Regions from separate parts of the Pseudoalteromonas sp. SWXJZ10B genome, predicted to be linked through region 2. Evidence: predicted binding sites of a transcription regulator. Region 2 holds the regulator's gene; the other holds the start of a gene.
What was found. The regulator LexA, encoded in region 2, represses DNA repair genes until DNA is damaged. The targets are predictions, from matches to a motif close to TACTGTATNNNNATACAGTA.
Positions count from the first base shown of each region.

Region 1: the regulator LexA is predicted to act here: its motif matches at 1,659-1,678, upstream of dinB (DNA polymerase IV).

Region 1 is NZ_JADYXD010000003.1:168,488-172,164, forward strand. It holds gene I6F54_RS04340 (aldo/keto reductase) at 1-519, opposite strand, end outside; gene I6F54_RS04345 (acyl-CoA thioesterase) at 529-963, opposite strand; gene dinB (DNA polymerase IV) at 1,691-2,743, shown strand; gene I6F54_RS04355 (M17 family metallopeptidase) at 2,873-3,677, shown strand, end outside.
Region 2 is NZ_JADYXD010000035.1:13,266-16,942, reverse strand. It holds gene coxB (cytochrome c oxidase subunit II) at 1-857, opposite strand, end outside; gene lexA (transcriptional repressor LexA) at 1,341-1,958, opposite strand; gene I6F54_RS19430 (PaaI family thioesterase) at 2,126-2,566, shown strand; gene I6F54_RS19425 (hypothetical protein) at 2,567-2,947, opposite strand; gene I6F54_RS19420 (membrane protein) at 3,261-3,677, shown strand, end outside.

The DNA.
Region 1 (3,677 bases), on a different contig from region 2:
TTTAACACATTCATTAAGGCCCTCTAGAATATCAAGCATACTAGCTTGCTGCTCTTGTGTATTTACGTCGGTAAATTTAAGAGTGCCGGGCCATTGTCTGCCAAAGTGCGGGGTAGAGCGGTTTGGCCAATGCAGCTGATATAAATCAATGTAGTCGGTTTTAAGGCGCTTAAGTGAATCGTCTACGGCTTCTATTACCGTTTGGCGCGTAATATTGCCACCATCACGTACCCACGATAATCCATTGCCTGCAATTTTTGTAGCAAGTACCACATCGCTGCGCTTTTGCTGATTACGCGATAGCCAATCGCCAATAATTTCCTCAGTTTTACCATAGGTCTCTGGAGAGGGCGGTACTGCATACATTTCGGCTGTATCAATAAAGTTTACGCCTTGCTCTAGCGCATAGGCTATTTGTTCATCAGCATCGCTTTGAGTATTTTGTTTACCCCAAGTCATACTGCCTAAACATACTCTTGAAACGTTAATACCACTGCTGCCAAGTGGGCTGTATTGCATGAGAATTCCTTATTGCTCGTCTTGAGAGTAGCTAACTAACGCCGATAAAAGAGGCTCTGCAATGAGGGCTTTTTGGCCTGTTTCAAAATCAAACATAACCACTTTTGAAGTGCCTGTGGTTGTTATAGCGTTTTGTGCGTGACTAAATACGGTGTAATTCATAACAAACCGGTCTGTTTTTATATCAGAAATAGTAACACCGACTGTAAGCGTATCTGGGAATGTAACTGGGCGTTTATAACGAATGTTATTTTCGCTTATTACCGGGCCCACGCCATTAGGGCTTATTGTATCGAACAGATTTATTTTATTTAAGAAGTCGATTCGGGCTATTTCAAAGTAACGTAAATACACTACATTATTTACGTGTTGTAGTGCATCCATATCAGCCCACGCTACGGTGATGTCGGTATGGATAGGGTGCTGATCTTTAAACGTTTGCATTATTTATTGGCCCTTAATTTTAAAGTGCTTAGATTATCAACATGGGGTTACGAGCTCAAGGTAATTAATGGCATGTTTTTTTATAAGATGATTGTACCTATTTAATTTTAGGTCTACAGTTAAATTACACAGACAAACACAAAAACACACAGAGGTAGAAATATGCAGAACATAATTAATTGGTCCTTAGCTTGTTTGGTTTTTATAGCCTCTTTTACCTGTTACGCAATGGGTAACGAATCAGGCGCTATTATTTTGATGTTAGCAGGGTTTTTTTTCGAGGTTATGTTTTGGTTGCGCGGTTATAAAGAGCAAGAAGGTAATAAGCGCTTTTTTTAATCGCTAACTAGGGCCTGTTGACCTTTCAGGATTAAAATTTGTTCAATCTAGGGGCTATTTAATCGCGGCGCGAGGTTTGTGACCTAGTGGGCTCGATAACTGCTCCTGCGTTATTCTACTGACTTACATCCATGTAAGAATAAGTAAAAACCGAGCAACAAAGAGTAAATTGCCCCTAGGCAGAACCCTTCGGGCAGCGTATGTTTGGCATTTGTGCTACGTTATCGCCTATTTATGGGGAATAACCACACTACATAGGCTCTGCCTTGCCTAAATACCAAACATACTGCTGCAAATTTAACCTCGAAAGATAAACAGGCCCTAGGCTTGCTTATCACATTTGATTCTATAATAATGACTGTATAAATAACCAGTTGTTGTTGTGGTGATGAAGAAGTTTATTCACATAGACATGGATTGCTTTTATGCAGCAGTAGAAATGCGAGATAATCCAAAACTTGCATGTGTACCGCTTGCTATTGGAGGCAATAGCCGACGAGGCGTGCTCTCAACCGCTAACTATATAGCGAGAGAATATGGCGTGCGATCGGCTATGTCGAACTATCATGCTAAACAATTATGCCCCGATTTAGTTATTGTTCCTGGGCGCATGGCTGTATACAAAGAAGCTTCAAATCAAATACGTGAAGTATTTAGCCGCTACACAGATTTAGTTGAACCTCTTTCTTTAGACGAAGCCTACCTAGATGTAACAGACAGCACCGCTTGTAAAGGCAGTGCCACACTTATTGCACAGCAAATAAGAGCCGATATTTACAATGCCACAGGGCTCACTGCATCAGCTGGTATTGCACCGATTAAATTTATTGCCAAAATAGCCAGCGACGAAAAAAAACCGAATGGTCAATTTGTCGTTTTGCCTCATGAGGTCGATGACTTTTTAGCGCAATTACCGCTGGGGAAAATTCCGGGGGTGGGTAAAGTAACGCTCGAAAAGCTAAATTTAAAAGGCTTATATACCGGCAAGGATGTACGTGAAAAAGGCGTTAACTGGATGCAGCAACATGTGGGTAATTTTGGTGTGTCGCTTTATCAAAAATGTGCAGGTGAATATGTTGGTAAAGTATCAACAGATCGCATCAGAAAGTCGCTGAGTGTTGAGCATACCTACGAATACAATAAAACAAGTTTGCAAGAGTGCTTAGATGAGCTGCCAAAATTGTTAGACGAATTAGTTTTAAGACTTAATAAACAGCAATTACAAAACCGTATTAATAAGCTGAGTGTTAAAGTGAAGTTTGCAAATTTTGTAGTGACCTCAGCCGATCAGGCATACCACGAGCTAAACACAGAAATATTTATTCAACTCCTTACTAAGGCCTATCAACGAGGGCTACAACAACCTGTAAGATTACTTGGCATAGGCGTTGGCATTAAAAGCGAGCCAGAACAAAACTTCCAACTGAGTATTCTCGATTAAGCTGTAAAGCCTGTAACCCCAAGTTGCCATTTATTGGCAAGTTGTATAATTAGCTCATCGCACCTTGCTGGTCTTCAATATTTAAATCGACGATAATAGGGGCTTATGTTTTCTAACAGGACTTTATTTATGGCATACCCTCAAGCGGTTAGTGCAAGCCTTGAATGCACATCTCATGATGCGCTTATTATTATTAGTGATGACTTTTCTCTATTACCAAATAACTCATTACGTGATGCTATTTTAGACCAAGCAAAAGTTGATTCTCGTATTGGTAAACAAGTTACTTTATTAGTGATTGAAAACAAACGCGTTGTACTTGCGCCAACGGGTCCGTTAAATAGAGATTACGACGATGTTCGCCGTTATTTTGATGCTGCTAAATTAGCAATTAACGAAGCAAAAGCGTCGGGTAGTGTTAATCCTGCATTATTTTTACCAAATTTAAATGGCGATAGCCGTTATCAGCATGCTTTAGAAGTTGCTTATTTAGGCGCTTGCCAAGCCTTATGGCAGCCATTAGAAGCGCGTGAATATCACGGTGAAAGTATTGAACCTATTACTCAAATTGGTTTAGTTGGCGCAAGCGAGCAAACAATCAAAGCTGTTAATGCAATTGCTGCAGGCCAATATGCCGCGCGTGACTTGTGTGGCACCGAACCTGAGCGTATGGCTCCACCACGTTTTGCTGATTACTGCGTTGATTTATTTAAAGGCTCAAGCATTGCAGTTGACGTAATTGATGATATTGCAGCTATTGATAAAAACTACCCAATGCTAAGCACTGTTGCTCGTGCATCGTATGCAGTTGAGCGCCATCACCCACGTGTTGTTAAGCTTGAATATGTACCAGAGGGCGAAATTACTCGTACACTTATGTTTGTAGGTAAGGGTCTTGTATACGATACAGGGGGTGCAGATTTAAAAGTAGGTG
Region 2 (3,677 bases):
ATATATACTTGTTCGCCTAAAGTCATTAATTCTTCTTTTGGGAGGGTTTTATCAAGTAATGCGGCATCTGCTAATGCTGCTTTTTGTTTAGCTTGCTTTGCATCTGCAAGCCACGTTTTAAAATCAGCCTCAGATTTAGCGACCACCACAACGGGCATAAAGCCATGATCTTTACCACACAACTCAGCACATTGGCCTCGGTAAGTACCTTCTTCGTTTATGTTCGTCCATGTTTCGTTTATAAAGCCGGGATTCGCATCTTTTTTAACTGCAAAATCAGGTACCCACCAAGAGTGAATAACATCGTCAGAAGTCATTAAAAATCGTACTTTTTGATTTATTGGCAGTACGAGAGGTTTATCAACCTCAAGTAAGTAGTTAGGATTTTTATCTGCAAGATTCGCTATTTCATCTTGCGGGGTAGATAAAATAGAGTAGAACTCTACATCTTCACCCATATATTCATAATGCCATTTCCATTGCGAGCCTGTAATTTTAATAGTGAGATCAGCTTTGCTGGCATCTTCCATTGCAATTAGGGTTTTAGTGGCTGGTACTGCCATAGCAATTAAAATAACAAACGGGATTGCAGTCCAAAGTATTTCTACTTTAGTGCTTTCGTGAAATTGGGCAGGTACAGCCCCTTTAGATTTACGGTGATGAATAAGTGCCCAAAACATAATTGCGAACACTATCACCCCAATCACACAACATATTATAAATATGGTCATGTGCAGCTGATATACATTATTGCTTATATCGGTTACGCCTTTGCGCATATTGTATTGGCTGTTAGCCAAAACTGGGTGCGAAAAAACACATAATATAAGCCACAAGGTAGAGGTCAGTTTACCCATGTGACGGCTCCTTTGATGCTATTGCGAATGCAAAGCGAAGAGGCATACGGCTTAAACGCCAATTCGTTATTTTTATTTTTTTAGTCAATCTCATTTAATATTGATTGGTTTTGCTGCGCCAACAACGGGTTTGTGTATATTGTGTGTTCTCAAAACTAAAAAGCTGTGAGTTATTATTAGCTCAGCACATTAATAATTAGCTAAAAAATGAACAACAAGCAAGTTTTAGTATAAAAAACAATCAGGTGATATTGAGTAATTAATAAAAAATCAGTAACCAACTAGGTAACAGGAAGTTCAAAAGATGAGCAAAACAAAGGGGTTTAACGCATTCGGAGGGGGAAAATATAAGTGCAAAAAAGTTTACAGCTTAAATTGTCAGTGAGCTATTTATGCCCTATTTTTAGTGCGAATTTAAAACAGAAAATGCGTACTAATTAGTACGCATTTATAAAACTGCTTGTTTAAAAGCTATTTTTAAAGTCACATCCAATCAGCGTTTCTTATAACGCCAACGGCTAAGCCTTCAATATTAAAAGACTCATTCTCAAGATCTACTTCAATAGATTCAAAATCGTCGTTTTCAGCATGAAGTAATACTTTACGACCCGCTTTCTCAAGACGTTTTACAGTTACGTCTTCGTCTAGGCGGGCAACAACAACTTGCCCGTTTTCAGCGGTTTGAGTACGATGTACAGCAAGTAAATCACCATCCATAATACCAATATCTTTCATGCTCATACCGTTAACGCGTAGTAAAAAATCTGCAGCCGGTTTAAACATTAATGGATCGATTTTGCAGTGACTTTCAACGTGCTCTTGCGCCAAAATAGGTGAACCAGCAGCAACACGCCCTATAAGCGGTAAACCTAATTGTTCTGGCTCTTCTTCTTCAATTAACTGAATACCACGGCTTGCACCTGGTTTCATTTTAATTGCGCCTTTTTTAGCAAGTGCTTTTAAATGTTCTTCAGCAGCATTGGCACTTTTAAAACCTAATGTTTGCGCTATTTCAGCACGTGTAGGAGGCATACCAGTGTCTTTAATAAAAACTTTAATTAGTTCGAGTATTTGAGCTTGGCGGTTCGTTAATGGTCGCATACAACTGGTTTTCCATACAGTACATTTAACTGTGAGTATATACAGTTAAATAAAAATCGCAAATTTAAATTAAGCCTTAAAATAGCCAAAGTAATTTCACTTGTGTACATTTTAGGGATATAACTAACGCTAGGTTTATAAATGATTAAAAAAGCAAAGGAGTCATTATGAGTATTTGGTACCAGCCCATCACTTTAGAGCTGTGCAAGCAGTTAGAACAAGGCATTGATGGCCAAGGAACATTAATGAAAACCATGGGAATAGAAGTCACTGAAATTGGTGATGATTACTTAGTAGCCACTATGCCGGCAATTCCTGAGCATCATAACCCAATGGGAATGGTTCACGGCGGTGCTAACGTTGTACTTGCCGAAACAGTTGCCAGCTATGCAGCTAACTTTGTTGTCGATTTTACAAAATTTTACTGCGTGGGGCAGGAAATTAGCGCAAGTCATTTAAAAGCATCTCGCAACGGCACTTTAACAGCAACGGCAAGAGCGTTTCATATTGGCAAACGTAGTTCAGTGTGGGAAATAAAAATTACAAATAGCCGCAATGAGCTGTGCTGCGTATCAAAAATGACCGCAGCAGTCGTAGAGCGAAGATAGTTACTTTTCGATTGGGTAAATTGTAATTTCCATACCCGCACCAATCGCAGATATACGTAGTAATGTATCTGCATCTAAGGCTTGATTAAAGCACTTAGGGGAAGTGCCTGATTCAAAACCAATATCAAACGTTCTACGTGAACAGCTTAACCATTGCTTTAGCGCGTTACGCGAACACGATTCAATAAGCTCACATATATGGTTTATTGCTTTGTCAGGCGTGTTTACTACACCTGTTGCTTCAATACGCGCTAATTGACGGTATTCGTCTTTGTCATAATGTAAAATCGTCGCGACTTTTTTCAAGTCTGCCACTAGCAAACTAATATCTTGCTTTGATTCAAGCTCAAGATCTACATTTAAAAATTGAATTTCCGACATCGTTTCGTATTTATCCTCTAATAATTTCATTGCAAACTTTAACGCAGTTTTACCGTTATACCAAATCAACTATGCTCTATTAACCACTTTATATAGATATTTCGCAGCTTTTAAGTATTTTTTAGCGTTTAAAGCTAGCTGGATATCAAACACTCAGCTCAATTAAACAAATAAGTCATGTTAGCAATTTAAGTGTAATCTTTTTTATTTTTAAATGATTACAGTAAGCTATAGTTTAAACTGCGACAAAATGTCGCAGTAACTAATCCCATTAATGTAATAAACTAGCCTCTAAAAATAATAAGACTAAAACATGAATAAAAAAATATTTAAGTATGCTCGCAAGTTACATAAATGGCTCGGTTATTTGCTCACATTACAAATTTTAGCTTGGCTATTAGGCGGTTTAGTCATGAGCGCTATTCCTCTTGATAAAGTTCATGGGGAGCATCTTGCAACACGTACTCTTAATAACCCATTTACGCAGGCTGATTATGTTGCCTCCCTTAACGATATTGCATCTCAGGTGGTTAATCCAACACAAATAATTTTTGAGAACTTTTTAACCACACCTATAATTACAGTAATAAATAAAGATGAACAGCAAAGCTTTAACGGTATAACAGGCCGGCCTTTTGAGCCGCCAACTAAAATACAAATTACCGCAAATGCTAAAGCACACCTACTTATTGATGCTCAAGTGACAAGCGCTGTACTGCTAAAGCAAGGT